2 regions of the Anaerobacillus sp. ABR4_321 genome follow, and region 1 is predicted to be linked to the other one. Evidence: a T-box and tRNA genes for the amino acid it is inferred to sense, from the RefSeq annotation. Region 1 holds a T-box; the other holds one or more tRNA genes.
The links. A T-box is a leader RNA that pairs with one kind of tRNA and senses whether it is charged. The one in region 1 lies ahead of ileS (isoleucine--tRNA ligase), so its partner is inferred to be a tRNA-Ile.

Region 1 (15,250 bases):
CCTGAACGAACCGAACTCTTGCTTGATCGTCAATAGATCTAGTAGTGATTGTGTAGGATGATGTCCACATCCATCTCCAGCATTAATGATCGATAGTGATGTTCTTTCTAATAAAGACTCGAAATATCTTTCTTTTGGGTGACGGATTACAGCTGCTTTTGCGCCTATTGCTTCTAACGTTTTAATCGTGTCATACAGGCTCTCACCTTTTTGCACGCTCGAGCCCGCAGCTTCAAAGTTTAATGTGTGGCATCCTAGTCGCTTCTGTGCGACTTCAAAACTAAAACGTGTTCTCGTCGATGGTTCAAAGAACAAATTCGCAACAAAAACAGTAGGGTACTCTATGGTTTCTTTACCTAACCGGAAGCGTTCTGCCATATGAAGAAGGTCTTCGATGTCACCCGGCTCGATCGATTGCATATCGAGTAAATGCTTCATCCTATCACTCCTCTATTTTTCTACATAAGTAACTTCACAAAAAAACACCCTGAACAGATTCAGGGTGTAGGAAAGTTGACGCGATAGATCTCGCGCCTTTTTCTCACCCTTTTAGGTCTCTCTGTACCTTTTTAAAGGATGTAACTATGCAGCTGTATGATCATTTTGCTCTTCAAACATATTCTCAATCGATTCCTGTGTAGTACCACCAGGGAGAATAAGGTTTAAAACGATACCGATGATCGTCGCGAGCGCCATTCCTGCGATTTGTAAGTCTTCAGTTACCTGGATAAACGCTCCTCCGACCCCAATGACCAAGATGACGGATGAGATGATCAAGTTTCGTTTCTCACCTAGATCGATGTTGTTATCGATCAGCATTCTGAGACCAGATGAAGCGATGATCCCGAAGAGTAAGATCGAAACGCCACCCATTACCGCCGTCGGAATGGTAGAGATAAGAGCTGAGACCTTGCCGATAAAGCCGAAGATTAGTGCTAGTACTGCAGCTCCTCCGATAACAAACACGCTGAATACTCGAGTGATCGCAAGAACGCCTATATTTTCACCATATGTTGTATTTGGTGGCCCGCCTAGCAATGAAGCGATGATCGTCGCCACACCATCACCAAGAATCGATCGATGGAGACCTGGTGTCTTCAAAAAATTACGTCCCGCTACTTTACTTAATACCATCTGGTCACCGATGTGCTCAGCGATCGTTACCGTTGCGATCGGAACCATGACGAAAAGAATTTCCCAAGAAAAGACTTGTGCTGGGTTATAATCTGCGAAAGGAATAATGAAGTCTGGCACCTCGAAAAACGATGCTTCTCTTACTGGACTGAAATCAACGAGACCTACAAAATAAGCGAACGTATATCCTGAAACGATACCGATCAAGATTGGAATAAGGCTTAAAAATCCTCTTAGGAAGATCGATGCTAAAATCGTAACACCAAGCGTGACAAGAGCCACTGTGAAGTGAATGCCGCTATAAGCTTCCGTTTCAGGATTGTTCATCGCCATGCTGATGGCAGTACCTGCAAGGCCAAGACCAATCACCATGATGACAGGACCAACGACGATCGGAGGTAGCAGTCTCAAAAGCCAGTTTAAACCTGCCGCCCGAATCGCAATGGCTACGATTCCGTAAACAATACCAGCGAAGAACGTCCCGATCATCGCCCCTTCAGGTCCCCCTAGTGATACGGCTGAAATGATAGGCGCGATGAATGCGAACGATGATCCTAGATATGCTGGGATCTTCCCCCTCGTAATCAGTAGATAAGAGAGGGTTCCAAGACCACTAGATGCGAGTGCTACTGCTGGATCAAGTCCTACTAAGAACGGGACGAGTATCGTAGCACCGAACATTGCGAATAAATGCTGAAGGCTTAAAGTTACCCATGTTGTTGTTTTTGGTACTTCTCGGATTCCTAATTCATGTTTCATCGTTATTTCCTCCTCGGATGTGCGTCCCGGCTAGAAGGAGGTATAAAAAAACTCCTTGCTTAGCCGCAAGGAGGTACACGCGTGTCCTGATCGAACAGCGTCTCCTCCCTTGGCTGTCTCTCTGGACTACCTTAAAGGGAGCACGTTATTGGTTTTTACTTAGCGTGTTTAATGCTTACTCTATCGAAATCATCTACTTCTGTTAGTGCAACCTCAATAATTTCTTCCTTCGAAGTTGGTACATTCTTTCCCACATAATCCGGTCGAATCGGAAGCTCTCTATGGCCTCGATCGACTAGAACAGCTAGCTGAATCTGAGAAGGTCTGCCTAGATCCATCAAGGCGTCCATCGCTGCTCGAACAGTTCGCCCTGTGAAAAGAACATCATCGACTAGGATGACTTTTTGATCAGTAACAGCACTCTCAATACTTGTGCCTTTAATCTTCGGATCTTGATTTTCATGTTTTAATGAAAGGTCGTCACGGTACATCGTAATATCGATTTCTCCTACCGGTATGCTCGAGCCTTCGATTTGTGCGATGCGCTCAGCTAAACGCTCTGCTAAGTAGATTCCTCTTGTTTTGATCCCAACGAGCATCGCATGTTGGATCCCTTTATTTCGTTCAATGATTTCATGAGCAATTCTTGTTAACGCTCTTCGAATCGCTTGATCATCGAGTAAAACCCTCTTATCTTCCATTCGTCTCTTCCTTTCAGCTTAACTGCTTTGGTCCAACGTCACTAAAAAACCCTTTTGCCATGGAGGCAAAAGGGTTTTGGGCATACGAAACACACGTTACGTACATAGCCGTTTTTCCTTTGTAGCCTCACGGGACCATCGTTAAAGGATTGCTATATTGTCTACATGTAGTATGGCAGAGCCGTGAAAACCTGTCAACCGCTTTTTATCTTCTTAAACGCGTTAACAGCTTTTCCATATCTTCAGGAACTTCCCGAGAAAACTCGAGCCACTCTTCAGTCACAGGGTGCTTGAAACCTAATACACCAGCATGTAACGCTTGTCCATCGATCGGCAACGTTTTTTTTCTTGGTCCATATTTAGGATCCCCTGCAACAGGATGATCGATGTATTTCATATGAACACGGATTTGATGAGTACGGCCTGTTTCAAGCTGGCACTCTACGTAAGTATAGTGATCATAACGCTCTAACACTTTAAAATGCGTAACTGCATCTCGGCTATGCTCATCTGTAACGGTCATCTTCTGGCGATCCTGCTTGTCTCGACCGATCGGTGCATCGATGGTACCGACATCGTGCTGAATGTTCCCGTGTACAATGGCTTTATAACGACGATTCACCGTTTTCGCTTGAAGCTGCTTAACGAGTGATTCATGTGCATGATCATTCTTAGCGACCATGAGCAATCCAGAAGTGTCCTTATCGATTCGATGAACGATCCCTGGTCTAATCACGCCGTTGATTCCACTTAAATCACGAACTTGGTGCATCAAGCCGTTTACAAGCGTTCCGCTTGGATGTCCTGGTGCAGGATGTACGACCATTCCTCTAGGCTTGTAGACGACTAATACATCTTGATCTTCATATACGATATCTAAGTCAAGATCTTCAGGTACAACTTCGAGCGTTTCTGGTTCAGGGACGCTCACAACGATTTCATCGTTCTCCGAAACTTTGTAGTTTCCTTTCACAACTTCACCGTTCACCTGAACTTGTTCTTCTTTGATCCAGGTTTGAACCTGGCTACGAGACCAGTCTTGATCGAATGTCGGTATCACTTTATCGATCCGCTGGCCTTTATTTTCAGTACTTACTGTAAAAACGAACTTTTCCATTACTTATCTCCTTCAGCTTGCTTACTTTCAAATATCGTCCCGATAAAGATGAGGATGACCCCTACAACGAGTGAAGCATCCGCAACATTGAAGATCGGAAAGTCATACGAGAAGATATACGTGTTAACAAAATCTACGACTTCTCCTCTAAAGACACGATCGATAAAGTTCCCCACTGCACCGCCTAATATTAAAGCAAGGGTAACACTGACGAACTTGCTGTGTTTATATTGATTCATATAGTATAAAACAGCGACAATCACAATAACCGTAATAATGTAAAAGAAAATCATCTGACCTTGAAGGATGCCAAACGCAGCTCCTCTATTTCGATGTGAAGTCAGATAGAGAAAGTCGTTGATGAGTTTGATCGACTCTCCATATTCCATATTTTTAACAACAAGCCATTTGGTCCATTGATCTAGTATAACTATGCCAATGGCTATTAAATATTTCCACACGTGCGCTCCCCCGATCGAATGATACTTCCTATGAAAGTTTAGCACAGGATTCATTCCTGTACAATGTGAACGTTAACCGTAAACGCTTTGCATGGTGCAAAGTGCTCAGGGTATCGGGAACGCAATAACAGTAGCTGGAGTATAATTTGAGCTGACCGCCATTTCTGTGAATCTGAGCAGGAACCATAAGCCCTTTGCTCATGAATAAATTCATTTAAAAGTAACGTGGTAGCTCAAATAACTGTTCATAAATAAATCAAGCGCTTTGCATACAGCAAAGCGCTTTTTACTATTAATAATGATTTTTTACAGTTTCAGCACAATCTACGCAAAGAGTAGGATACGTTTCATCTTGTCCTACAGTCTCTGTTACTCTCCAGCAACGTTCACACGTTTCGCCTTCTGCAGGGGAAACCATGATCGCTAGCTCTTCGTAATTCTTTGCTTCTGATGGAGCTTCAGATTTACTTCCTGCAACGGATGCTGCAGAAACGATCAAGAGCTTATCGAGGTTATCGATGCCATCAAGAAGTTCTTTCGCTTCACCATCCGCATAGATATGAAGCTGAGCCGTTAAGGACTTCCCGATTTTCTTTTCGTTACGTGCTTCTTCTAGTGCCTTTAGAACTTCATCACGTAGGTCCATCACATGATCCCACTTGCTTTCAAGTTCAGAAGTTCCTTCGAAGTTCTTCACTTCAGGCATGTCAGAAAGCTGAACGTACTCTTCTTTTTCACCCGGTACAAACTGCCATACTTCTTCAGCAGTATGTGGGATGATCGGTGATAGTAGCTTCGTCAATGCAACAGCCGTTTGATAAAGAACCGTTTGAATCGCTCGGCGCTTCGGATGGTCTTCGTGCTCGATATATAGCGTATCTTTCGCGATATCAAGATAGAATGAGCTCATCTCTGTAGTAAAGAAGTTATGAATGGTATTGTAAACCGTTAAGAACTGATACTCATCATATGCTTTCTTTACTTTCGTCACAACGTTATTCAACTTCACGAGCATGTATTGATCGAGCTCACTAAGGTTTTCATAGGAAACACTGTTCAGAGCTGGATCAAAGCCTTCTAGGTTTCCGAGCATAAACCTAAACGTGTTACGGATCTTTCTATACACTTCTGCTACTTGCTTGAGAATCTCATTTGAGACACGAACATCAGCCTGATAGTCAGCAGAAGATACCCATAAACGTAAGATGTCTGCACCGAGCTGCTTCATCACGTCGTTTGGAACCATTACGTTTCCAAGTGATTTACTCATCTTTTTACCTTCTCCGTCAAGAACAAACCCGTGACTCAGCACTGCTTTGTAAGGTGCTTTACCAGTTACTGCGACAGAAGTAGAAAGAGAAGAGTTGAACCAGCCTCTGTACTGGTCAGATCCTTCTAGATATAAATCTGCAGGTCGCGCAAGGTCGCTGCGCTCTTCAAGCACTGCTTGATGGGAAGAACCAGAATCAAACCAAACGTCCATAATGTCCATTTCTTTACGGAACGTACCATTCGGGCTGTGTTCAGACGTAAACCCTTCTGGTAATAGCTCTTTCGCATCCCATTCAAACCAGATGTTTGAACCGTGCTGACGGAATAGCTCTGAGACATGCTCGATCGTTTCGTCTGTTAAGATCGGCTCATCGTTCTCACCGTAAAAGACTGGGATCGGAACACCCCATGCGCGCTGGCGAGAAATACACCAATCTTCACGGTCTTTCACCATGTTGTGAAGACGAAGCTCTCCCCAAGTCGGGAACCATTCTACATCCGCAACAGCTTGCAGAAGTTCAGGTCGGAACTGCTTGATTGAAGCAAACCACTGCTCAGTTGCACGGAAGATGATCGGCTTTTTCGTACGCCAGTCGTGTGGATAGGAGTGTGTGAAGAATGAAAGCTTTACTAGAGCTCCAGCTTCTTCAAGCTTTTCAGTGATCGGCTTGTTTGCTTTATCATAGAACAAGCCTTCAAAACCTGGCGCTTCATTCGTGAAAACACCCTTCTCATCTACTGGGCACAAGATATCGAGCTTGTATTTTCTTCCGATTGCATAATCATCTTCACCGTGTCCAGGTGCTGTATGAACGCAACCAGTACCAGCATCAAGCGTGACATGATCACCAAGAATGACAAGGGACTCACGATCATATAGAGGATGCTGTGCTGTAACGTATTCAAGCTCGCTTCCTTTTACGCGATTTAGTTCATTCACTGTATTCCATTCAAACTCTTCTTTAAGTTGGTCAACTAATTCTGTAGCGACGATGTACTTGCTTCCATCAGCTTCAACAACACTATACTCAAATGAAGCATTGAGTGCGATCCCAAGGTTTGAAGGAATTGTCCAAGGGGTCGTTGTCCAGATGATGAACTTCTCATCTCCGTTTAGTACGCCTTTTCCATCCTTAACTTGGAAAGCAACATAGATGGATGGAGAGCGTTTGTCCTGGTATTCGATTTCAGCTTCAGCTAGCGCTGATTCTGAAGTAGGAGACCAGTAAACAGTTTTCTTATCTTTGTAGATATATCCACGCTTCGCCATTTCGCCAAACACTTTGATCTGTTGCGCTTCGTACCCTTTGTTCAGTGTGATATAAGGGTTATCCCAGTCTCCGCGAACGCCAAGGCGTTTGAACTGCTCACGCTGACGATCAACTTGCTTTAGCGCATATTCTTCACACTTCTTACGGAATTCAGCTACTGTTAACTTCTTTCGATCCACACCTTTTTTCGTAAGTGCTTGCTCGATCGGAAGACCGTGAGTATCCCAACCTGGAACATACGGTGCATGAAATCCGTTCATGGATTTGTAACGAACAATCATGTCTTTCAATACTTTGTTTTCTGCGTGACCGATATGGATGTCTCCATTTGCATATGGAGGGCCATCATGCAGTACAAAAAGAGGACGATCCTTCGTTCTTTCCTGTACTTTCTCATAAAGGTTGTTTTCTTCCCATTCTTTTTGCATATCAGGTTCTTTGTTTGGCAGATTACCGCGCATTGGGAACTTCGTTTTTGGCATCAATAGTGTTTCTTTAAAGCTCATGTCCTTCCTCCTTCAATATCGTACGCTGCATTTCCTTAATAACATAAAAAAACCTTCTCATCCCTATAGGGACGAGAAGGTTTTCCCGTGGTACCACCCAACTTAAGCACACAATGTGCTCACTTTGCATTCGTAACGTGAATGATACGCCGGGGCTTACTTTATGTTCAGCTCGGGACTCAGGGGTGATCTTCACCGGTTGCTTAACGCCAGGCTCACACCAACCCCAGCTCGCTTTGTTAAGTGTAACCAGTTACTCTTCCCATCGCAGTCGTTCTTAATCATTATTTTGTAAGAAACAGCTTACACCATTTCTTATGTCTATGTGCTTTTGATTGAAGATGTTAATCCAGTTGTAGGACCAACTTCCATTAAAGTATATCAAAAGTATAGTGTATTCAATTTTAATAAGTCAAGAAAATGCGAAATAAATGTTAAAAGTTTACCTTATGCGTTTTCTTGAATATGCTCTTCTTCTTCATCAAAACGAGCAGCCAGCCCGTCCCAATCTTCATTCGTCAGCATCTCAAGCTGCGCTTCGACAAGCATACGGAAACGTGTGCGGTAAACGGAAGCTTGCTTTTTCAATTCTTCATTTTCGAGTGAGATCTTTCTCGCTTTAGCTAACGAATCATTGATGATGCGGTCAGCGTTCTTTTCCGCTTCTTTTAGGATCAAACGGGATTCTTTCGTTGCACTCTGCTTTACTTCTTCAGCCGTTTCTTGAGCGACAAGAATCGATTTATTCAATGTTTCCTCAAGGTTTGAGAAGTGTCCTAGTCTTTCTTCTAGGATCTTTACTCTCTCATTTAGCTCTTTCTTTTCTCTGATAACAGTTTCGTAATCTTTAATGACTTGATCTAAAAACTCATTTACCTCATCTTCATCATAACCGCGGAATCCGCGAGTAAATTCTTTGTTATGAATATCTAATGGTGTTAAAGGCAATTCAGCCACCTCCGGTTTGCTCTCTTTTATGTCCCAACTCGTAATTCGACAATCTCTACGGGCAATCCTTCTAAATCTGTCAAATTATTTTCTTTTACTATACGTGATTCGCCATTTTTCTTTCTTTGTTTTACCGTCGATCGAATTCACCTTACTTCTCCCCGAACCCCTTAGGGATAAATAATCTCCCGCTTTTACTTCGGTTGCGGGTTGATCGACGACTTTCCAATTAAGTTTAGCACGCTCATGTTCGATCATAGGAGATACCTTTGACCTAGATAGATTGTATATCTCTGCTAATACAGCATCGAGGCGAAGGCTACTAACGGTACCCGATTGTTCCTCCCACCTTATAGGAGGAACGTTGATCTGTGATGGTGAAATCACCTCTGGCGTGATCGAAGCTTTACCAGCTTGAGTTAAATTCATCTTAATATAATCCGCTACTTCTTTAGCTACGATAAGCTGTGCAAGTCCATCCTGCACAAAAATATCACCAAACTTTTCCCGCTTTAATCCAAGTCCCATCAGCGCACCGAGAAGATCTGGGTGCGATAATGTAACGAATTTTGAGGGATATGTAATGTCTAATGCAGCTATGTCATAATCTTCAGCTGTTGCTGTTATATAAGGTGGAAGAAGCAGTGCACGCTGCCGTTCTGCTCCGTCCACGCCTCCTGAAAAAGATACGCTCACATCGGGATGATTTCCAATTACTTGTGTAACGATATCCTGCTCTCTTGGATCTAGGAAATCAGTGAGTTTCGGAGAGTATCTGTCTTCAACTTCCCCTTGCCACTCTAACACACGATCAACAAACGTTCTTTCTTCAGGACGATAGTGTTCGTATATCGACATGGAATTAAAGGATCATTCCAAAGAGAGCAACGATTCCATACTGCGCAAACTGTAGTGCAAAAATAGCTACGATAGGAGAAATATCTAACATTCCACCGATAGGCGGGATGATTTTACGAAACGGCGCAAGATAAGGTTCTGCAATTCTTGCAATCATTTGTCCAATAGAGGATTCTCTAGCATTTGGAATCCAAGACATGAAGATATAAATGATTAATATCCATGAGTAAATCCGTAAAGCTTGTGCTAATAAATAAGCAATTTCCAAATTCTTCACCTTCCTTAGAAGCTAGTCTTCAAATATTTCATCGGTAATATTGCCGGAGATTTCAACATTATCCGGAGTACACATGAACGTGTCGGGACCGAGTTTCTGAATATCACCGCCAAGAGCATAAACCGTACCACTCAAGAAATCAACGATTCTCTTCGCTTGGTCATGTGGAATCTGTTGCAGATTCATTACGACAGATTTTCGGTTTTTTATATGATCAGCAATATCCTGAGCTTCAGCATACACTCTAGGTTCAACAAGTACAACTCTAGAGTTCTTGTGGATACTTTGAAGACTCACAACATTTTGATTGGATTGATTCGTCTGTTTCTGTTTATTATGGTTCCGACTCACCCTAGAATTCTCCATCTCATCATCCTCAGCATACGTCGTATGAACATCATCCTCGTACTCGATTTGTTCATCATCGAGTTCAAAGAACTGCTTAAACTTTGTTTTAATTCCCATTCCCTGCACCTCCGGGAGAGTTAGTTTTGATTTTAACCAACAAGTGACGATCCGATACGAACAAACGTTGCACCTTCTTCAACAGCAATCTCATAATCATTTGACATCCCCATCGAAAGCTCTTTACATGGCGCGTAATCAAACGAACGCTCCTGGATGTTCGTTCTAAGTTCTCTAAGCTTTTTAAAGACAGATCTGATTTCGTCAGAATCCTTAATATGAGGTGCCATCGTCATCAAACCTACTACTTCAATATTTGGATAGTTTTCTAGAGACTCTACGAACGGCATGACTTGTTCAACCGCTAAACCATGTTTCGATTCTTCTCCAGAAACATTGACTTGTACAAAGCATTTCACTTTCTTTGTTGCTCTCTTATTGATCTCTTTTGCAAGAGAGCGTCGATCGAGGGAATGAATGTAATCTACGTGATCGATGACATCCTTGACTTTACGTGATTGCAACGTGCCGATGAAATGCCATACAGGCTGGTGTTCGAATGCTGCGACTTTTTCCACCAAGCCTTCTTGACGATTTTCCCCAAGATGAGTGATACCAGCTTCGACTGCTTCTTTTGCACGCTCTACACTAACGTATTTCGTAACTGCGATCACGTTCACATCTTCTGAATTTCGATTCGATCGATGTGAAGCGGCTTCGATGTTAGAAATGATTTCTTCTAATTTCGTCTTTACTTCCACTTTCCTGTTAAACCTCCTCAAGACCAATGTAACCCATCATTCTTCCAGTTTTGCCATGCTCGCTTCGATGAGAGAAAAACAGGTCACTGCAGCTTGTACAATAGTCACTCACAAGAATGTTGTCTTCTAATACGCCTGCTTTTAACAATAAGTGTTTATTCACAGCTTTTAAATCCAGCTGATACGTACCTTCGTTATGTGTGAAGAATTGTTCAGAATCGGATGCCACCTCGATTACGTTTTCGATCACCCTGTCATCAACTTCATAACAGCATTTTCCGATCGATGGCCCTATTGCAGTTACGATATCTTTAGGGTCGATACCATCATCTTGCCACCTTTGAATCATCTCTCCAGCAATATCTTTCGTTGTTCCTTTCCAGCCTGCGTGGGCTATTCCAACCCTTTTCGCGGAAGGGGAGTAAAAATATACGGGTACACAATCAGCATACAGTGCTGCCAACATCAAACCTTTTTCATCCGTATACATACCGTCCATACCACGTATTGCGGTTTCATGGTCAAGCGTCCCGCGCCCTGAATCATTCGCAGTAATGTGAGCAATATCATTTCCATGGATTTGCTCTGCAACTACCCAATTCTCGAGCGGTGTGCCTATCGCCTTACTAAGTATTTTTCTATTAGTCAACACATCTACTGGATGGTCAGGCACATGATAACCGAGGTTTAGACTAGCGAACGGATCTTTACTTACACCGTTCAACCGAGTCGAAAACCCAGCTTTGACTTGACCTCCATCTCTTCCGAAACGAAGTGCCAGTGTAGTCATGTCAGAAGTATCTAAAAACAGTTCGTTTCCCACAGCTATATCCCTTCATTTCTATACAAGTTTACACTCTATTTTATCATAATATGTTGAGAAGAAGGGATATAGATTGTGAGATATTGGCTACTCATGACTCTTTTTGGAAAGATTCTGAATCTGATGAATCGTAGTATTTAACTAATATAACATCGGAACCTATTTTTACGATGTTGCGCCAAGGAATCACGAGATCACTCTCACGCGCAAAAAAACCCATCATTTTTCCTTGACCCGGGATAACGATCGCTTCGATTTTACCTGTCGTCAAGTTTATTTCTAGATCGGCTATATGTCCAAGTTTTTTTCCGTTCGATACATTTACAACATCCTTAACTTGAAATTCAGAGATTTTTATCATCACACCTCCACCTTTCCATTTTATTATATGAAAAGTGGGCAATAGAAAAGACCTGTTTAACAGGTCTCGTTCTAACTTTGTATATTTTTATTCATTTGCTGGATTGCTGCCTTTTCAAGCCGTGATACTTGAGCTTGAGAAATTCCGATCTCATCTGCTACTTCCATCTGCGTCTTCCCTTGAAAGAAACGCATTTGAAGAATCATGTTCTCCCGTTGATTCAGTCTCATCATTGCTTCTTTTAATGCGATGTCTTCAAGCCAATGAAAGTCCTTCTGCTTATCATCGCTAATTTGATCCATTACGAAAATAGGATCTCCACCATCATTGTAAATCGGCTCAAATAACGAGACAGGGTCTTGAATGGCATCAAGAGCGAAGACAACCTCTTCCTTCGTTACACCGAGTTCCTTTGCAATCTCAGTTGGATTCGGCTCTTTGGAGTTTTTCGTCATCAATTTGTCCCTGATCTGGAGGGATTTATAGGCAATATCTCGAAGCGATCTTGAAACCCTGATCGGGTTGTTGTCCCTGAGATATCGTCGTATTTCACCGATAATCATCGGCACTGCGTAAGTTGAGAATTTCACGTTTTGCGATAAATCGAAGTTATCAATGGATTTCATAAGACCAATACATCCGACCTGAAAGAGATCATCAACGTATTCACCACGATTGTTAAACCGTTGAATGACGCTCAAAACGAGACGTAAATTTCCATTTACTAGCTCTTCTCTTGCAGAAATATCACCTTCCTGCATCTGTTTGAAAAGAACTCTCATCTTTTCATTTTTCAGAACCGGAAGTTTGGATGTATCTACTCCACAAATCTCGACTTTGTTTCGTGTCAACTCTTTCCCTCCTCATCGGAGATGCTGTCAAAGTAAAGTATCTCCGAGAGTGGGAAAATTATGCATTTATCATTTTAAGAATGTTAGACCATCTTGTTGAATTCTTTTCGAAGCCTTTTGATGATACGCTTTTCTAGCCTGGAGATGTAAGATTGAGAAATACCGAGAAGATCAGCAACATCTTTCTGTGTTTTCTCTTCATCGCCTGCAAGACCGAACCTTAGTTCCATGATCTGCTTTTCTCGAGGGTTCAATGTTTCAAGAGCTTTAACAAGCAATTTCCGGTCTACTCGTGCGTCGATTCCTTTCGTGATGATATCTTCATCAGTTCCCAATACATCAGATAAGAGCAGTTCGTTTCCATCCCAATCGACATTAAGAGGTTCATCGAATGAAACCTCCGAACGAATTTTGTTATTACGACGCAGAAACATCAAGATCTCATTTTCAATACACCTAGAAGCATATGTTGCTAGCTTGATTTTCTTTTCAGGATTGAATGTGTTGACAGCTTTGATCAGCCCGATCGTTCCGATACTGATCAAGTCTTCAATATTAATCCCTGTGTTTTCAAACTTACGTGCGATATAAACAACGAGGCGCAAGTTTCTTTCGATTAAAATCGATCGTGCAGCCTTATCACCACCAGGCAATTTAATCAAAAGATGGGCTTCTTCTTCTTTCGTCAAAGGAGGCGGAAGTGCTTCACTTCCTCCTATGTAATAGATTTCGTCAGGTTTAATTCCGAGTTTGATTAAGATTCTCTGCCACCAGAGTACAACTTTTATCTTTAATTTGCCCATGCAGTAAACCTCCTCAATCTGTTTGTTTCTTATCTTTAAGAAGCATTTGCCTTTTCAGCTAGCATTTTGGGATGAAGGATGCAACTGTACTCTTTCTCCCCTGATAATGACTGGAAACTGAGCCCTACTAGTACTTTTTTGACAACGATCGTTTCTTCTTTCGTTGAAATTTCCACTGCGTCAGGCTTTATCGCACATAAAAATTGATGATCTTGTCCGACGGCTCGAAATGGAACGATTCTAAGCCGATGCTCCCACCTGTCCACCTCTCCCTCACTTTGAAAGTCAGTTACATTTTTTGCTTTTTTAAGAAAGTTCTCTGAAAAATGGTTTGCATGGATGGTCATATCGAGAATCATGACGGGAGCTCCTGATAATGGATCCTTTAGTTGATTCCCACTGTCGATAAGTGCTGGTGCAGTCACGATCACATCATCGATCATGATTTTAACGCTGGCTATTTGGTCATAGTGAATTTTTTTCGTCTCGATATCACCTAACCTTTTCTTAGAAAAAAACCATACGGATGGAAAACCAACGAGCACAAACACCCAGCTGACAGGATCTCCAAATCCACTCCCCTGTGTAGCGATCGCTCCGTTATAAACACCTACTTCCTGTTTTAAAAAATAGTGCGCACCAAGCATGCCTCCACCGATCATAAACGTGACAAAATAGAACAGCAGCCAACTTTGAATGAAGCTTCGAAACCTTGTAAACCCAAACGTTATGCTTACGATGATAAACGAATAAAATAATTTCACAATCGGATGGACCATAAACTCCAACCCAGGAATAAAAAGAAAAATGACATATAACGAAGCGAATAGAGCGCCAGCAGCAAGTCGTCTTTTACGAACATGACGCTTAAGCAGCAAACTGGTAAGCATCAATAGCATGTAGTCAAAGCAAACGTTCAACAGCCATATTACGTCCAGATATACAGCCACCTGCTGGCTCCTCCCTATCGAATTTGAATTCTAGTATAGACTAGTTTGGATTGAAAGACTGTCAAATCGTGCCGCGAATACCGAGGTTATTTTGCATAATTATCACTATTTTTGTCACCCTTAGCGCAAAAAAAGCCGTCCATTACTGGACGACTAAAGTACGATCACCGTTGCAAAACATCATTCATTCGCTGTACCCCTGTGTTCGTAGGGAAAAGCTCTACGCAATCATATCCCGTTAAATTCGCTTCCATTACTGCTTTTAGTTTCTTAGCTGTCCCTATTGGTGTAAAGATTAACAAAGTTGGACCCGCGCCACTCAAGGCTGCACCATAAGCTCCCCAATCGACAGCTAAACGCTGAACACGTTCAAGATCTGGGACAAAATGTTTTCTGTATGGTTGATGAAATAAATCTTCGTTCATCAAAGCTCCTGCTTGTTGCCAATTATTGCTCACTGCAGCTGCTGTAAAGACATTTGCAACACTACTTGCTTTGACTGCTTCTTCAAAGGTCAGACTCTTTGGAAGAACAGAGCGTGAGTCAGTTGTTTTTAATTTTCGTTCTGGTATTAAGGCAACGAATTCAACATTTTCAACGTTTTGAACGACAGAATCAAGGTCACCAAGTCCTGATGCGATGACAAGCCCTCCATATATGGAAGCAGCGACATTATCCGCATGCCCTTCAAACTCAGCAGCATACCTTACTTTTTCCTTAGAAGAAAGCGCAAGCCCCATCGTGATGTCTGCAATTTCCACACCAGCAACGATTGCTGCCGCGCTACTTCCAAGTCCTCGTTCAAGGGGTAATTCACTCGTCATCGTTACGCGTTGCGGTTCAGGGGTTTTCTGTACCGACACTGCGATCGATTCGATCACTTTGTAAACCAAGTTTTCCTTACCTTGAGGAAACGTTTCTTGAAAACCGATGTAGTAAAAAGCCCACTCAGACGAAGGTTCGAACTTTACATGAAGATAACGATTTATCGC
Region 2 (15,250 bases), 860 kb from region 1:
ATGTACATGTTTTAAATCACGACCATGGTCATGGAGGAGTCTAGATGATTCAAGCATTATTGAAATTTGAATTTTTACAGAATGCATTCTTAGCGGGAATATTAATCGGTGTGATCGCTCCGCTTCTAGGAGTGTTTCTTGTCGTTAGAAGACAGGCGTTGATTGCTGATGCACTTTCTCATATCACCTTAGCAGGTATTGCCGCTAGTCTTCTTATGGGGAAATATGTAACAAGTTGGCAGTTCGTTAACCCTGTTTATATGGGGATGGGCTTTTCTGCAGTAGGCTCTTTGTTTATCGAACAACTTCGAAAAGTTTATAAGCATTTCGAAGAGCTTGCTATTCCGATTACGCTCTCAGGTGGAATTGGATTAGGCGTTGTTTTCATATCCTTAGCGGATGGATTTAATTCGGATCTTTTTAATTATTTGTTTGGAAGTGTAATTGCAATAAGTAGAAGTGATTTGTTAGCAGTTACTGTTATTACGATCATTGTCTTAGCTGTTGTGATCTTATTATATAAAGAGCTTTTCTTCCTATCGTTCGATGAGGAGCAGGCTGTGGTTTCAGGAATAAGAGGGAAATGGATTCATATCGTCTTTATACTGATCGTAGCATTTGTGATAGCTGTATCGATGCAGATTGTTGGAGTCCTATTGGTTTCAGCACTAATGACCCTTCCTGTCGCTGCAAGTATTCGTATTGCGAAAGGATTTAAACAAACGATCTTCCTCTCCATCCTCATCGGAGAAGCTTCAGTGATCGGTGGATTGATTCTTGCCTACTATCTCGATATAGCACCTGGCGGAACAATCGTACTTTTATCTGCAATCATATTAGTCATAATTCTCATCTTAAAACGCTGGCAACAAGGGAAATCTTAATGTGAAGAGGTGGAAAGATGAATGTATCTAGTGCACTAGAAATCCTAAAAAACGAAGGATATAAATATACTGAAAAACGAGAGGACCTTGTGGTATTCTTTGCCAAAGAAAAAAGATATCTTTCTGCAAGGGAAGTACTGACGTATATGCAGAAAACATATCCTGGCATGAGTGTGGATACAATTTACCGAAACCTTACTCTTTTTCGAGATTTGGGTATCCTTGAGGAAACAGAATGGAATGGTGAAAAACGCTATCGCCTAAGCTGTGCGACTGATGCTCATCATCATCATCTCATCTGCCTTGATTGCGGAAGAACACGGCAAATCGAGGCTTGTCCAATGGACAATATTCCTGTTTACGATGCAGATTTTGAAGTAGTAGGGCATAAATTCGAGATTTACGGTAAATGCGGAGAATGTCAATAAGGAATGAAAGAAGCGGAAGGGGCTACCTTCCGCTTTCGTAATGATAGAGCCATTTTTTTGCTTCGATCCAACTGTTCATCCGAATCACTCCCGAGGGAACTGTACCTTGGTTATACGGTGTATTAAAAAGGATGACGGGAATGTTGCAGTCTTCAGCGATCGCACACGCATTATCGTGTTTATCTTCGAAGAAAACGTCAACTTGATGACGCTTTATGGATTCGATCTTGTTGTGTTTACCGATTAATTCAATATGATGATACGGTACATCGTTAGTGGTAAACCATTCTTTCGTCGTTTCAAACAGGTGATTCCCTCTTGCGCTAATGTAAACAAGCTCATAATCATCTTTCCATCCATGTAAAGTGGGGTGAGCGTGTTCTGCCATAAACGCGTTGGAATAAATTCTTTCTTCATTTGCTTTTAACCAATTTATAAAATCATCTTTAGAAACATTTAATAGTCCTGCAAGATCATATTGTGTGATATCTTCGAGTACTAATTGTTTGTTGAAGGACGAATTCAAATAAGGTAAAAAGGTTTTTGGGCTTGTAATAGTTCCGTCGATATCAAGCCCTAGTCTTTGTAGTGGCATAAAAAAACTCCTTTTCATTCACTCTCCTTCAATCATATCATATTCAGTGGATCTCAATTGAGGAATTGGTAGTAACTTACTTCATAATAGCAAATAACCTTCCGTATCTTTGCGAATACTAAACATGCTCCACTACAGATTAAAGGTGAGGGATGTATATGACAGAAGACAGACGTGAGGATTTGGAACTTCTGGAGGAAGAAAGAGTTGATCTACAATCGGAAGAAGATTATCTCGAAGAATCAGCTGCAGAAGTAGCACCTTCTGGAGTTCTTGATCGTCCTTATTTACAGTCGCCTGAAAATGAACGTCCAAGAGCTGAGGAGCGCGAAGAACATTTTGAAGCTAAAAGACAGGAGCAAGAGAAAACAGGAGTCGGTGTCGGTATAGCCGCACTAGCTCTTTCGGTCATCTCCCTGTTCATTTTACCCGTCATATTTGGAGCAGCGGGTATCGTAGTAGGGTTTATAGCGAGAAGGAGAGGACTTACGACTCTAGGTAGCTGGGCTATCGGTGTCGGGGTAGCCTCAATGATCATTTCGTTATTCTTCGCACCGTTCTTTTAGTGGATAAATGTAAAAAGAGCCTGTTCATTTGAACAGGCTCTTTCTTTATGCGTTTGATTCAGCTTTTGCTTTTTCTTCTTCCATCTTCTTGTAATGCTCTTCAGCAATCTTATCGACTTCTTTTTTCAGTTCGTCAACCATAATTTCTTCCGGGACTTTTCTTATGATTTCACCATGACGGAAAAGTAGCCCTTCACCACGTGCACCTGCGATACCGATATCCGCTTCACGTGCTTCTCCTGGTCCATTTACTGCGCAACCTAACACTGCAACTTTGATTGGAGCCTTAATCGTGGAGATGTATTCTTCAACTTCGTTGGCGATACTGATCAGATCGATCTCGATCCTTCCGCAAGTTGGGCAAGAAATCAACGTTGCTGCATTAGCAGCAAGTCCAAACGATTTAAGAAGTTCTCTTGCGACTTTGACCTCTTCTACAGGGTCAGCACTTAGAGAGATACGTGCAGTATTCCCGATCCCTTTTGAAAGAATGACTCCGAGACCTGCTGCGCTTTTTACAGTCCCTGCAAAAAGAGTACCTGATTCTGTAATTCCTAGATGCAGCGGGTAGTCAAAAGCTTTCGCAGCAAGTTCGTATGCTTCTGTTGCAAGGTTTACATCGGAAGCCTTCATAGACACAATGATGTCATAGAAATCAAGGTCTTCTAGAATCTTAATGTGATGAAGTGCACTCTCTAACATTCCTTGTGCTGTTGGATAACCATACTTCTCCAAGATCTTTCGTTCAAGTGAACCAGCGTTTACTCCGATACGAATAGGAATGCCTTTTGCTTTTGCTGCTTTAACAACTGCTTCGACTTTCTCTCTTCGTCCGATATTACCTGGGTTGATACGGATCTTATCAGCTCCACCTTCGATAGCTTTGAGAGCGAGCTTATAATCAAAATGGATATCTACTACAAGCGGAATGTTGATTCGCTTCTTTATTTCTGGAATGGCATTTGCTGCGCGCTCATCAGGACAAGCAACACGAACAACCTGACATCCAGCTTCTTCTAAACGCTCGATCTCAGCCACAGTGGCTTCGACGTCGTGTGTTTTAGTCGTTGTCATACTTTGAATGACGACTTCATTGTTTCCACCTATAGTCAAAGGACCAACTTTTACAGGTCTTGTCTTTGTACGGTGAGTAATTTCATTCATGCGAAAATCGCTCCTTTTACATGTAGGATCATACCTCATGATTAGATAGCTTGGATTATTTCTTTCCTGCATAAGGATTTAGACTCATTAATAATACTATCTCATTGTAGCAACTTATGAATACGATTGACAAGAAATAATCACTGGGTTTCCACATCCATGTAAGATGGAACTTTATATTGTTCTCCTATTTGGATATGTGTAGGGGAAATTCCGTTTAACTGTTTAAAATCATCTACCACAGTATCTATAGAAACTGGAATCGAACCGTTCGTCTTTTCAACAATTGAAAGAACCGTATCTCCCGCAGCTACTTTGTAGAGGACATAAGGCTTTTCTCCCTGCTCGTTGGATTCGGAAACAACTTGTACTGCAGGAGGATTATACGTTGCAAGAGTTCCGGTAGTTAAATCGTAATAGGTGGTGTGAAGGACGAGAATTATTATAAAAGCAGTTAGTAGTTTACGCATTGCAAACCCCGCTTTCTTAACTGTTTTTACTTTTACCTTATGCTTGTCCCACGAGGTTATTCCTCTGTTTTTCGAATTTTCTTTTCTTTGAGGAAGGACTGCAGTAAAATAACATGCATATAGGTGTATTACTTTCCTTACTTCTAAAATAAAGGAGAATGAATGATGATCAAAAAACTTTTACCATACTTATTAACAGTTAGTTTGCTTGTGTTCGTATTACCTATAGATGCATTGGCTGATGCCAGTGAAGGGGACGTCATCATTACGCTTGGTGAAGATTTATCAGAGAGTCAACAACAGGAATTATTGAAAGAAATGAATGCTCCAGAAGAAGCATTAACCGTTACGGTATCGAATGAAGAAGAACATAAATACCTTGGTGATTATATAAGTAAAGGCTTGATCGGAACACGTGCTCTTTCATCATCATCGATCACGATAGGCAAAAAGGATGAAGGGTTGAGTGTAGAAACCAACAACATCAATTGGGTAACCGATGAGATGTATACAAACGCTTTGATAACGGCTGGTGTTAAGGATGCTGCCGTTTATGTCACTGCACCCATTGAAGTGTCTGGAACGGCTGCACTCACTGGTTTGATAAAAGCGTATGAAGTCAGTATGGACAAAGTGATACCAGAAGAGCAAAAACAAGTCGCAAATGAAGAGCTTGTAAAGACAGCTAAGCTAAGTGAAAGCATTGGAGCTGAAAAAGCTACAGAATTAATGACAAAGATAAAAGATGAGATAGCATCGAATCCACCTGAAACAGAAGAAGAGCTTAGAAGTCTAATTCAACAAATCGCAAAAGACTCAGGTATTGAATTAACAAATGAGGAGTTAGACGGCCTTGTTGCGTTATTTGAACGAATGAAGAATTTAAATATTGATTGGGACCAAGTTAGAAGCCAATTAGAGAATGCAAAAGAAAACTTGAATGAATTTCTAAACAAGGAAGAAACAAAGAATTTTATTAGCAAGTTTATTGATTTTATTAAATCGATCATCGATAGCATCGCTGGGGCGTTTCAATCATAAAAACCGAGAAACTTTTTTGATCTTCATTCGTATATAGGATAGAGGAATAAATAGGGAGGCGGTTTTGGATGGATATTTTAGCTGTACCTGCGATTGGATTCATCGTCGTCTTATTAGGGGTCTTATTCTTATTCGGGGAAATTCTAGTGCGCACAAAAGGTATTTTTGGACTGATTGGGATATTGATTTTAACGCTTTATTTCAGTTTCCACCTTACGTCGACAGTTTCAATCCTCTGGATGGGATTGGTCTTTGCAGTAGGTCTTGGTTTAGTGGTGCTTGACGGAAAGTTACTAAACGATGGTACCTTTGGATTAATTGGTATCCTTATCATGATTACTGCTGTCGCGTTACCTTCACCTTCTTTCATATACGGACTTCTCGTATCTAGTGGTTTTCTATTAGGAGCAGCTGCATCATTCTTATTCTTGAAGGTATTTACTGCGAGGAAGATGTGGACGAAAATGACCTTAAAAGATCGATTAAGTGGTGATATGGGTTATAACTCGATGAATAGTGAATACAAAGACCTGGTAGGTCATACAGCAAAAGCGATCACACCATTTAGGCCAAGTGGAACGATCGAAGTGAATAATAAGAAGTATAGCGCTATTTCAGTTGGAAGATGGATCGATGAAGGTACTACTGTAACGATAACAGATGTGGATGGAACAAGAATCTTGATAGAAGAAAAAGTAGCTGATGAAACCCTGCAAGTGTAAAGAAGTCCTCCCGGCACACCGGGAGGACTTCTTTTGTTCTAACGATTATTCTTGCCTCTTTTTGGGGAGTGGAATTTCTTTCAGTACCATATACAATAGCAAGATCGCTACGAACCAGTATACTAAAAAGCCAAATGGAACTTGCGTACGTAACAGGCTCATAATAGTGAAAAATAACGTCGGTATCGTTACAGAATAGGCAGAAAGTATCCAAAGCTGCTTATAGGAAACTCTTCTCTTGATCATATTTTTCAAGGTCAAACCAATTGTAGCAAGGACCGTCACACCTATAAATTTAAGACCTGTTTGTAAAAGATACACGACGAAAATGACAAGGGGTATAAAGATAGGAAGCAAATCATCGAGTGTTTGTGACAGTTCAATCACATCACTTTTTGTGAAACTCATCGTACTGAAGTTACTATAATCAAATTCCTGTAATGTACCAGAGTCTTTAATCATTATTCTGTCTTCTAAAAATGCGATGACAGTCTGATATCCTTCTACATCATCAGGTTTTGTTTCACCAGTAGCGTCAAAGATAAATGTTTCTCCGTCTTCCTTCGTGATATACGGCTCATCTTGATCAGCAGATAACGTTCCATCTACAAGTTTAAATTCAGGAACGTCACTTATATGGGATTTCAATTCATCGTAAGCATTCGTAAATGTAACGGTGGTTAGAATTCCAACTGGTACGGATGCAAGAAGCATTAAAAGAAAAACATATAAGATCGGTTTTCCAAGCTTTTGAAAACGAAAGCGCGCCATCATCTTTGGAGAATAAAGGCTGTAAAATAGTTGTTTAAATATGTTCAAATTCAAATCTCCTTCCATTAATTACACAAACCCATAAACTAGTTTAGCTTATATTCCACTTAGGGAACAATAAACTCGGTTAAAGTTTTTCATTCCCTTTGTGAATAAATCATTACAAAATCTATATTTAGTCTTTACAAAAGAAAGGGTGATGTAGATAATAGACAAGGGACTTTGTTGAGTATTGTCGAAAAAAATAAAATGGTGCAAGGGGTTGAAATGATGGAACTCAACGTTCAGGAGATGATCTTTCAGTTTGTGGGAGGTCTAGGTATTTTCCTGTTTGGACTTAAGTATATGGGTGATGGCCTTCAAAGATCAGCGGGCGATCGGTTAAGAGATATATTAGATCGCTTCACAACGAACCCATTCATGGGTGTGTTAGCAGGTATAGTCGTTACTATCTTGTTACAAACCAGTTCAGGCACTACAGTTCTTACAGTAGGACTAGTAAATGCAGGATTTATGACTCTTAAGCAGGCTATCGGAGTTATAATGGGAGCAAATATAGGAACAACTGTAACAGCATTCATAATTGGTATACCTATCAAAGATTACGCACTACCTATCCTATTTATTGGTGCAGCATTGATCTTCTTTGTTAAAAACAAAAAGATAACGTATCTTGGACAGATCATCTTTGGTTTTGGTGGTTTATTCTATGGTTTAGAACTGATGAGTAACGGTATGAAACCTTTAAGAACTCTTCAGGTATTCCAAGATCTTACGGTTAGTATGAGTGAAAACCCAATATTGGGAGTAGTCATCGGTACCGTATTTACTGTCATCGTACAGAGTTCAAGTGCTACGATTGGCGTTCTGCAAAGTTTATTCTCTCAGGATGCTATGTCCCTACAAGCTGCTATGCCAGTTCTATTCGGAGATAACATAGGAACGACAGTAACTGCTGTTTTAGCATCGATTGGTGCCTCAGTTGCAGCAAGAAGGGCAGCACTTACACATGTAATATTTAACTTAATTGGTACTACAGTGTTCTTGATTATATTATCACTGTACACACCTTTCATTGCATATATCCAAGATGCACTTAATTTAAATGCAGAAATGACTATTGCATTTGCACACGGTATTTTTAATGTTTCTAATACAATCATTCAGTTCCCATTCATTGCATTACTTGCTGTATTAGTAACAAAAATTATTCCTGGTGATGATACTGCGATCGAGTATAAGCCAAAGCACCTTGATCCGGTATTTATCGAACGTTCTCCATCTGTCGCGCTTGGACAAGCAAAAGAAGAAGTTATTCGTATGAGCGAATTTGCTTATAAAGGTGTAAAAGAAGCTTCGAAATATGTCACTTCAAAAGAGCAAAAAAGTGCAGAGAAAACTGCTCAATATGAAGACGCGATCAATAACTTAGACACAAAGATCACAGATTATTTAATTCAGCTATCTGCAACCTCTCTTTCAGCTGAGGAGTCAACTCGACATGGTATGTTGATGGACTCAGTTCGTGATATTGAGCGAGTTGGAGATCATATGGAAAATATCGTCGAGCTCGTTGATTATCAGATCAGCAACAAAGTGAAGATGACTGATGTAGCTATGAAAGATCTCGATCAAATGTTTGATCTTACGCTTACGACTCTTCAACAGGCATTTGATGCATTGGATAATTGGGATGTTGAGAAGGCTCGAGAAGTTGTGAAATTAGAGAATAAGATCGATAAAATGGAAAGATCTCTTCGTAAGCAGCATATCATGAGGTTAAATGAAGGCGAATGTACAGGAAGTGCAGGAATCGTCTTTGTAGATATGATCAGTAACCTAGAACGTATAGGTGATCACGCTGTTAATATTGCAGAAGCAGTTATCGGAGAAGAGTAATAAAAAGTCGGGGCTTAGCTAGCCCTGACTTTTTTTATTCTATATAATAGAAGAAAAAGGGGGGCAACATGGATATCTTATACTGGGTACTCATAATAGCATCGTTTATAGTGGCGTTTGTAGGACTCATCTATCCAATCATTCCATCGGTTCTTTTTATTTACATAGGATATATTGTGTACGGTGTATTTTTCGAATTTAGTTCAATGACAATTTCTTTTTGGATTATTCAAATTCTATTTACCGCGCTACTATTTCTTGCTGATTATGCTAGCAACTTATTTGGAGTCAAGAAATATGGAGGATCGAAAGCCGCCATATGGGGAAGTACTATAGGGTTATTGGTCGGACCTTTCGTTATCCCTTTTCTAGGAATTATTCTTGGTCCTTTCATTGGGGCAGTGGGAGCGGAATTAATCTTTCATCGAAAACCATTAAGAGAGTCGATTAATGTAGGAGTCGGATCTTTACTTGGTTTTCTTGGGGGAGCGTTAATGAAAGGTGCTATTCAGGCAATAATGATTGTTATCTTTCTTGTTTATGTTCTTTAGTAATCTTGATGAAGGGACAAAACCATGCTATAGTAATTTCATCGCTGATTTTCAGCAATAAAAATTATATCACAAAAGTTATTGACTTCTTTTTAAACTATATGGTATAGTTATTCTTGTCGTTAAGAGATATTCCACAGTAGCTCAGTGGTAGAGCTATCGGCTGTTAACCGATCGGTCGTAGGTTCGAATCCTACCTGTGGAGCCATATGGCGGTGTAGCTCAGCTGGCTAGAGCGTACGGTTCATACCCGTGAGGTCGGGGGTTCGATCCCCTCCGCCGCTACCATATTAACTTAACACAATGGCGATTGTGGCGAAGTGGTTAACGCACCGGATTGTGGTTCCGGCATTCGTGGGTTCGATTCCCATCAGTCGCCCCATTTACATTGGACCCTTAGCTCAGCTGGTTAGAGCTGACGGCTCATAACCGTCCGGTCGCAGGTTCGAGTCCTGCAGGGTCCACCATACGCGGAGGAATACCCAAGTCTGGCTGAAGGGATCGGTCTTGAAAACCGACAGGGGCTTAACGGCCCGCGGGGGTTCGAATCCCTCTTCCTCCGCCATCTTTCTTCTAAGTATGGAAAAGTAAGTTAATAATCGTATGATTTTATCGTCGCGGGATGGAGCAGTTCGGTAGCTCGTCGGGCTCATAATCCGAAGGTCGCAGGTTCAAATCCTGCTCCCGCAACCAATTTAAAAAAATTAACTACGTCGATTTATCTTCCTTATTAATTTTTAATCGTAGTCCCTCTAGGGGTAACCTAAACTCATAATTTGAGTTCACTCTTTCAAACATAATAGTACATAAAATTAACAATCATGGCTCTGTAGCTCAGTCGGTAGAGCAGTGGACTGAAAATCCACGTGTCGGCGGTTCGATTCCGTCCGGAGCCACCATATTAACATCGATTCACCACCTTGTAGGTGGTTTTTTTATGTTTACGATTCTTTATGTGTGGAATTATAAAAAGTGGTGACGATATCACGATGTTAAACATTTGAAAACAAAGGATAAATCTGCTACTGTAAAAATGTGATACATTGTGATCATGACTTGTGACGCAATAGTCACAAGGGTTACATACTTTTAAAGGAGGAGATTTACAATGGCTAAATTTGAACTACCACAACTACCTTACGATTTTAACGCTCTAGAGCCACATATCGACGAAGAAACAATGAAGATTCACCACGGCAAACACCACAATGCTTATGTTACAAAGCTAAACGGTGCACTTGAGGGTCATGAAAACTTAGCTGACAAAAGCCTTGAAGATCTTCTTGGCAACCTGGATGCTGTACCTGAAGGAATTCGTACTGCAGTAAGAAATAATGGTGGCGGACATGCTAACCACACACTTTTCTGGCAAGTACTTAGTCCAAACGGTGGCGGCGAACCATCAGGTGACTTGAGCGAAGCAATCAAAAAGAAATTTGGAAGCTTTGAAAGCTTCAAAGACGAGTTCGCTAGTGCTGCTGCAGGACGCTTTGGTTCTGGCTGGGCATGGCTTATCGTTAAAGGTGGAGAACTAGAAATCACTAGTACTCCAAACCAAGATACTCCTGTAATGGAAGGCATTACTCCAATTCTTGGCCTTGACGTTTGGGAGCATGCTTACTATCTTAAGTATCAAAACAAGCGCCCAGATTACATCAGTGCATTCTGGAATGTTGTTAACTGGGATGAAGTAGCTAAGCGTTACGAAGCTGCAAAATAATAGCCAAAACCCCGACAGTATTGTCGGGGCTTTTTTATGGTTCTATTCTTGTATAGACGCTTCCCAGATGTTCTAATAGATAGCCAATAACAAGGTCTGTAATTGCACAGCCATCATTGAAATCGTACTTGCTATAGGAAAAAATTTGATTTTCCCTGATCGATATGAAGAATGTAGGCAGCGTTAATGAATTTTTTTCTTCATTATATGTATGTGGCTGCTCAAGTTTTGTCGCAAAAGAAATCAGTTGTGATAAAAGAGTATTCTTAATTTGATGAGAAATGACGTCCCCTGTATAGATAAAATAATACATCGAACTCTCCTTTCAAAAACATCTTACCCATTTCTAATCTTTCGCATAAGGAGACAGAATTAATACAAAATAAGGGAGGAGGAAAAAAGGGGAGTTTGCCATGAAAGTACTTAAACACGTAATGGGTGATATAGCTGTTACAAAAGATCTACTCTTATTATTAACGATCGGCGGATTGTATGCTTTGAGCATTGCTCTTTCAAATACGTTTGTAAACGTTTATTTATGGAAACAAACAGGTGAATTTGCAGATATTGCGATTTACAACCTTTCAGTTGTCATCAGTCAACCGCTTACATTTATTTTAGCTGGACGATGGGCTAAAAAGATGGATCGAGTGATTGTATTGAGAATCGGCGTAATCTTTTTGGCGCTATTTTATATTACGGTTTTACTACTAGGGCAAAATGCTGGCCAGTTACTCGTCTTATTGGGAGCACTGCTTGGAATTGGGTTTGGGTTTTATTGGCTTGCGTTTAATGTATTAACATTTGAAATAACTGAGCCTGATACGAGAGATTTTTTTAATGGTTTTCTAGGACTTCTAACTTCTTTTGCTGGAATGATCGGTCCTATTTTCGCAGGAGTAGTCATTTCAAGTCTTGAATCATACACGGGGTACAAAATCATATTTGGAGTCTCACTGGTGCTTTTCTCAGCTGCGGTTATCTTGAGTTTTTTCTTAAAGAGGCGATCAGCGAAAGGCAACTTTTCATTCATGCGAGTTTTCAACGAACGTAAATCGAACAGCGATTGGCTAAATGTTCTTCATGCTCACTTCTTCCAAGGGTTAAGAGAGGGAACATTTATTTTTGTCATTGCTGTTCTCGTATTTATTACGACTGGCAGTGAGCTTGCGATAGGAACATTTGGTTTGGTGAATTCCGCTGTTTCGTTCCTGGTTTATTACCTTGCGACAAGATTAATAAAACCACGTTTTCGTATAAAAGCAATTCTTTATGCAGGAATTATGCTATATGTCTCAGTGGTTATTCTTTTATTTGAATTAACGTTCCCGCGCTTGCTGCTTTACGGCATTTGTATTTCAATCGCTTATCCCGTTTTGTTTGTTCCATATGTATCACTAACATACGATGTGATCGGAAAAGCTTGGAATGCTGCGGAAATGAGGATTGAGTACATTGTAGTAAGAGAGGTGTATTTAAACTTTGGAAGGGTTGTATCGATTACAGTGTTTCTAATAGCGATCTCGATTTCAAACGATGTTCAAATCGTACCTACACTATTGATGATCCTAGGAATTGGTCATTCCATTATTTTCTTCTTCTATAGAAAACTCAAGATTGTTAGGGCTTTTAGTGAAAAGTCGGTAGAGCCAGTTCAATAGCTCATTATACCCTTTACAATTGGTGTATCACTAAGTATAGTAAATAAATATGGGATAGGGCACCTGTACTCTACAGGTGCCTAATTGTTTGTTGAAAGGAAGAATAACGTGAATCCTAATAGAAAGAAAAAGAACCACGTGCCGATAAGGTTAAATATATTATTCTTGTCCGTTTTTATTTTATTTTCAGTTCTTGTATTGCGTCTTGGCGTCATTCAAATTGTGGACGGTGAAGAATATGAACGGGTATCAGAGCAGACTGAAAATGTAACGGCAGAATCAAGTGCGCCTAGGGGAAAGATGTATGACCGTTACGGAAGAGTTCTTGTAGATAATAATCCCGAGTTCGCTCTTACTTACATAAGAACACAAAATACGAATCAATCAGAACGATTAGATCTTGCAAGAAAACTCGCCGAACTAATCGAGAAAGATTCTGAAGAAGTTACAGATCGGGATTTAAAGGATTATTGGATCGTGACTCGCCCAGAAGAAGCGAAACAGAAGCTCTCAGAACAAGAGTGGGAGAATTTAGATTCAACAGAGGCTTACAAGCTCCAAATAGAGCGCATCGATGATAAAGATTTAGCTGAAATAAAAGCTGATGAGACTGAACTAGAAGTAGCAGCCATAAAGAGAGCGATGGATAATGGGTACGCTCTTTCTTCTCAAACGATTAAGATGGGGTTAACGGAAGATGAGATCGCACGCATTAGTGAAAACCTCGGTGAATTACCTGGAGTTGATATTCAAGCTGACGCGACAAGGGAATATCCATATGGTGAGACGCTTCAAACAATCTTTGGAAATGTAGGACACATTCCTCGTGAAAGCCTTACTTATTACCGAATTAGAGATTATGATAGGAATGACCAAGTAGGTATTAGCTATCTTGAGAAGCAATATGAAGAATTTCTCAAAGGACAAAAAGAAAAACAAAAATTTGTAACGGATAAATCCGGTGAGCCGATTGGTGAGCCAGAAGTAATAGAGGGACAACGCGGAAATGATCTTGTTTTATCGATCGATATCGATCTACAACAACAAGTAGAGGAAATTTTAGAAGAAGAATTACGTGATGCCAGAAAATATGGTGCGACTAGAGGGTATGTTGTGATGATGGACCCTGCTACTGGTGAAGTTCTATCAATAGCAGGTAAAGCTTATAATAATGGGAAGTATACGGGCAGAACCTTTGGTGTGATCGGAGATTCATATGCGATGGGCTCTACGATTAAGGGAGCTACAGTATTAACTGGGTATCAATATGATGTCATTAATCCCAACGATATGCTAGTAGATGAGGTGCTTCGATTTTCGAATGGTCAAACCAAATCTTCTTATACCTCTAGAGCGATGGGCAGAATATCGGATTTAGTGGCAATACAAAAGTCTTCAAACGTCTATATGTTTAAAATCGCAATGATGATGGCAGGGTATGACTACGAACCTAATAAGAGGAGTAGCTATAATCCTGAAGCGTACAATCAAATGAGAGAAGCATTCTCTCAATTTGGATTAGGTGTTCCAACTGGAATCGATCTCCCTGGTGAAAGTGCAGGTCTTAATGGAGGAATTGGGGTGTTCGGTAATTTACTTGATTTGTCGATCGGACAGTATGATACGTATACGCCAATGCAAATGGCGCAATACGTTTCTACGATTGCAAATGGAGGCTATCGCATTAAACCTCATCTATTAAAAGAAGTACATGAACCATCAGAAAGCGATACACTGTCCAATACTGTTCTTTTTCAACATACTCCTGAAGTATTGAATAAAGTAAAAATGAGCAAAGATGAAGTAGAACACATTCAAAGGGGAATGTGGATGGTTATGAATACGAAAGAAGGAACTGCAGGAACGAATTATAACTTCTTTCAGAGTGATGACTATGTTGCAGCTGGAAAGACAGGAACGGCTCAGATCGGAGAGGAGTACAATTTGACCCTTGTAGGATTTGCTCCTTATAACGATCCTGAGGTTGCCTTTTCTGTTGTCATACCGGAAGTAAACGATTCGAGCTCTGGCTTTGTTAATAAGAAAATAGGCGGAAGAATATTAGATGCCTATTTCGACCTCAAAAACAAGGCGAAAGTACCTAGTGGAAGTGAAATTGAAAATAAGGATAAAGAATGAGATAAAAAACCGCAGAAATGCGGTTTTTTCTTTTTGGTTTGGGAAGAGTAAGGATTAATCAGGTCTAAAGTCCTGCGATTTCGACAACAATTCACAATTATATGCAAGAAAATCAGCATTTCTACAAGCATTTACACTATCTTTACAATCGGTTTATATGCAATTAATAAACAAGCTGTATTCTTGTAATTGTGGTTGAGAGGTCAGTAGCAGTCCTAATGACCCATACAAAAAAACACATCCATTTAGGGGGAAAAACACATGAAGTTTAAAGGCATCGCACTAATGCTAGTAATGTCATTGATTTTGGTTTTCGCAGCAGCTTGTGGAAACAACTCAGAAAACGCAGGAAACAACGCTGGCGGTGAGTCTGGAAACGGAGAAGAAGTATCAGGAGAAGTAATGGTTGACGGATCTTCTACTGTATTCCCGATCTTTGAAGCTCTAGCTGAAGAATATGCAGCTGCTCAACCTAAGGTTCAAGTTAGTGTAGGTGTTTCCGGTTCTGGCGGTGGATTTGAAAAATTCTCTAACGGTGAGACTGACATGAGTAACGCATCTCGTCCGATCAAAGAAGAGGAAGTCGCTGCACTAGAAGAAGCTGGAATTGAATTTACTGAATTCGAAGTTGCAAAAGAT

Region 2: it has a tRNA-Ile gene. The T-box ahead of ileS (isoleucine--tRNA ligase) is inferred to sense a tRNA for this amino acid. The anticodon was not compared.

What each region holds. Positions count from the first base shown of each region.
Region 1 covers NZ_JBSWTK010000001.1:2,924,814-2,940,063, forward strand. Annotated here, with positions in the region: gene ACXADT_RS15190 (aspartate carbamoyltransferase catalytic subunit) at 1-438, opposite strand, end outside; gene ACXADT_RS15195 (solute carrier family 23 protein) at 583-1,893, opposite strand; gene pyrR (bifunctional pyr operon transcriptional regulator/uracil phosphoribosyltransferase PyrR) at 2,049-2,594, opposite strand; gene ACXADT_RS15205 (RluA family pseudouridine synthase) at 2,800-3,711, opposite strand; gene lspA (signal peptidase II) at 3,711-4,172, opposite strand; gene ileS (isoleucine--tRNA ligase) at 4,465-7,221, opposite strand; T-box leader at 7,286-7,499, opposite strand; gene ACXADT_RS15220 (DivIVA domain-containing protein) at 7,669-8,169, opposite strand; gene ACXADT_RS15225 (YlmH family RNA-binding protein) at 8,254-9,027, opposite strand; gene ACXADT_RS15230 (YggT family protein) at 9,032-9,304, opposite strand; gene ACXADT_RS15235 (cell division protein SepF) at 9,317-9,769, opposite strand; gene ACXADT_RS15240 (YggS family pyridoxal phosphate-dependent enzyme) at 9,802-10,470, opposite strand; gene pgeF (peptidoglycan editing factor PgeF) at 10,478-11,293, opposite strand; gene ACXADT_RS15250 (YlmC/YmxH family sporulation protein) at 11,385-11,654, opposite strand; gene sigG (RNA polymerase sporulation sigma factor SigG) at 11,726-12,505, opposite strand; gene sigE (RNA polymerase sporulation sigma factor SigE) at 12,589-13,308, opposite strand; gene spoIIGA (sigma-E processing peptidase SpoIIGA) at 13,344-14,258, opposite strand; gene thrB (homoserine kinase) at 14,423-15,250, opposite strand, start outside.
Region 2 covers NZ_JBSWTK010000001.1:2,068,752-2,084,001, forward strand. Annotated here, with positions in the region: gene ACXADT_RS10630 (metal ABC transporter ATP-binding protein) at 1-44, shown strand, start outside; gene ACXADT_RS10635 (metal ABC transporter permease) at 45-884, shown strand; gene ACXADT_RS10640 (Fur family transcriptional regulator) at 902-1,312, shown strand; gene ACXADT_RS10645 (5' nucleotidase, NT5C type) at 1,335-1,907, opposite strand; gene ACXADT_RS10650 (hypothetical protein) at 2,066-2,473, shown strand; gene ispG (flavodoxin-dependent (E)-4-hydroxy-3-methylbut-2-enyl-diphosphate synthase) at 2,519-3,637, opposite strand; gene ACXADT_RS10660 (LysM peptidoglycan-binding domain-containing protein) at 3,778-4,107, opposite strand; gene ACXADT_RS10665 (DUF1002 domain-containing protein) at 4,273-5,148, shown strand; gene ACXADT_RS10670 (NfeD family protein) at 5,217-5,870, shown strand; gene ACXADT_RS10675 (DUF1189 domain-containing protein) at 5,916-6,689, opposite strand; gene ACXADT_RS10680 (Na/Pi cotransporter family protein) at 6,912-8,540, shown strand; gene ACXADT_RS10685 (DUF456 domain-containing protein) at 8,609-9,091, shown strand; tRNA gene ACXADT_RS10690 (tRNA-Asn) at 9,225-9,299, shown strand; tRNA gene ACXADT_RS10695 (tRNA-Met) at 9,303-9,379, shown strand; tRNA gene ACXADT_RS10700 (tRNA-His) at 9,398-9,473, shown strand; tRNA gene ACXADT_RS10705 (tRNA-Ile) at 9,482-9,558, shown strand; tRNA gene ACXADT_RS10710 (tRNA-Ser) at 9,564-9,656, shown strand; tRNA gene ACXADT_RS10715 (tRNA-Met) at 9,708-9,784, shown strand; tRNA gene ACXADT_RS10720 (tRNA-Phe) at 9,915-9,990, shown strand; gene ACXADT_RS10725 (superoxide dismutase) at 10,200-10,811, shown strand; gene ACXADT_RS10730 (hypothetical protein) at 10,846-11,124, opposite strand; gene ACXADT_RS10735 (MFS transporter) at 11,225-12,472, shown strand; gene ACXADT_RS10740 (peptidoglycan D,D-transpeptidase FtsI family protein) at 12,581-14,611, shown strand; gene ACXADT_RS10745 (PstS family phosphate ABC transporter substrate-binding protein) at 14,873-15,250, shown strand, end outside.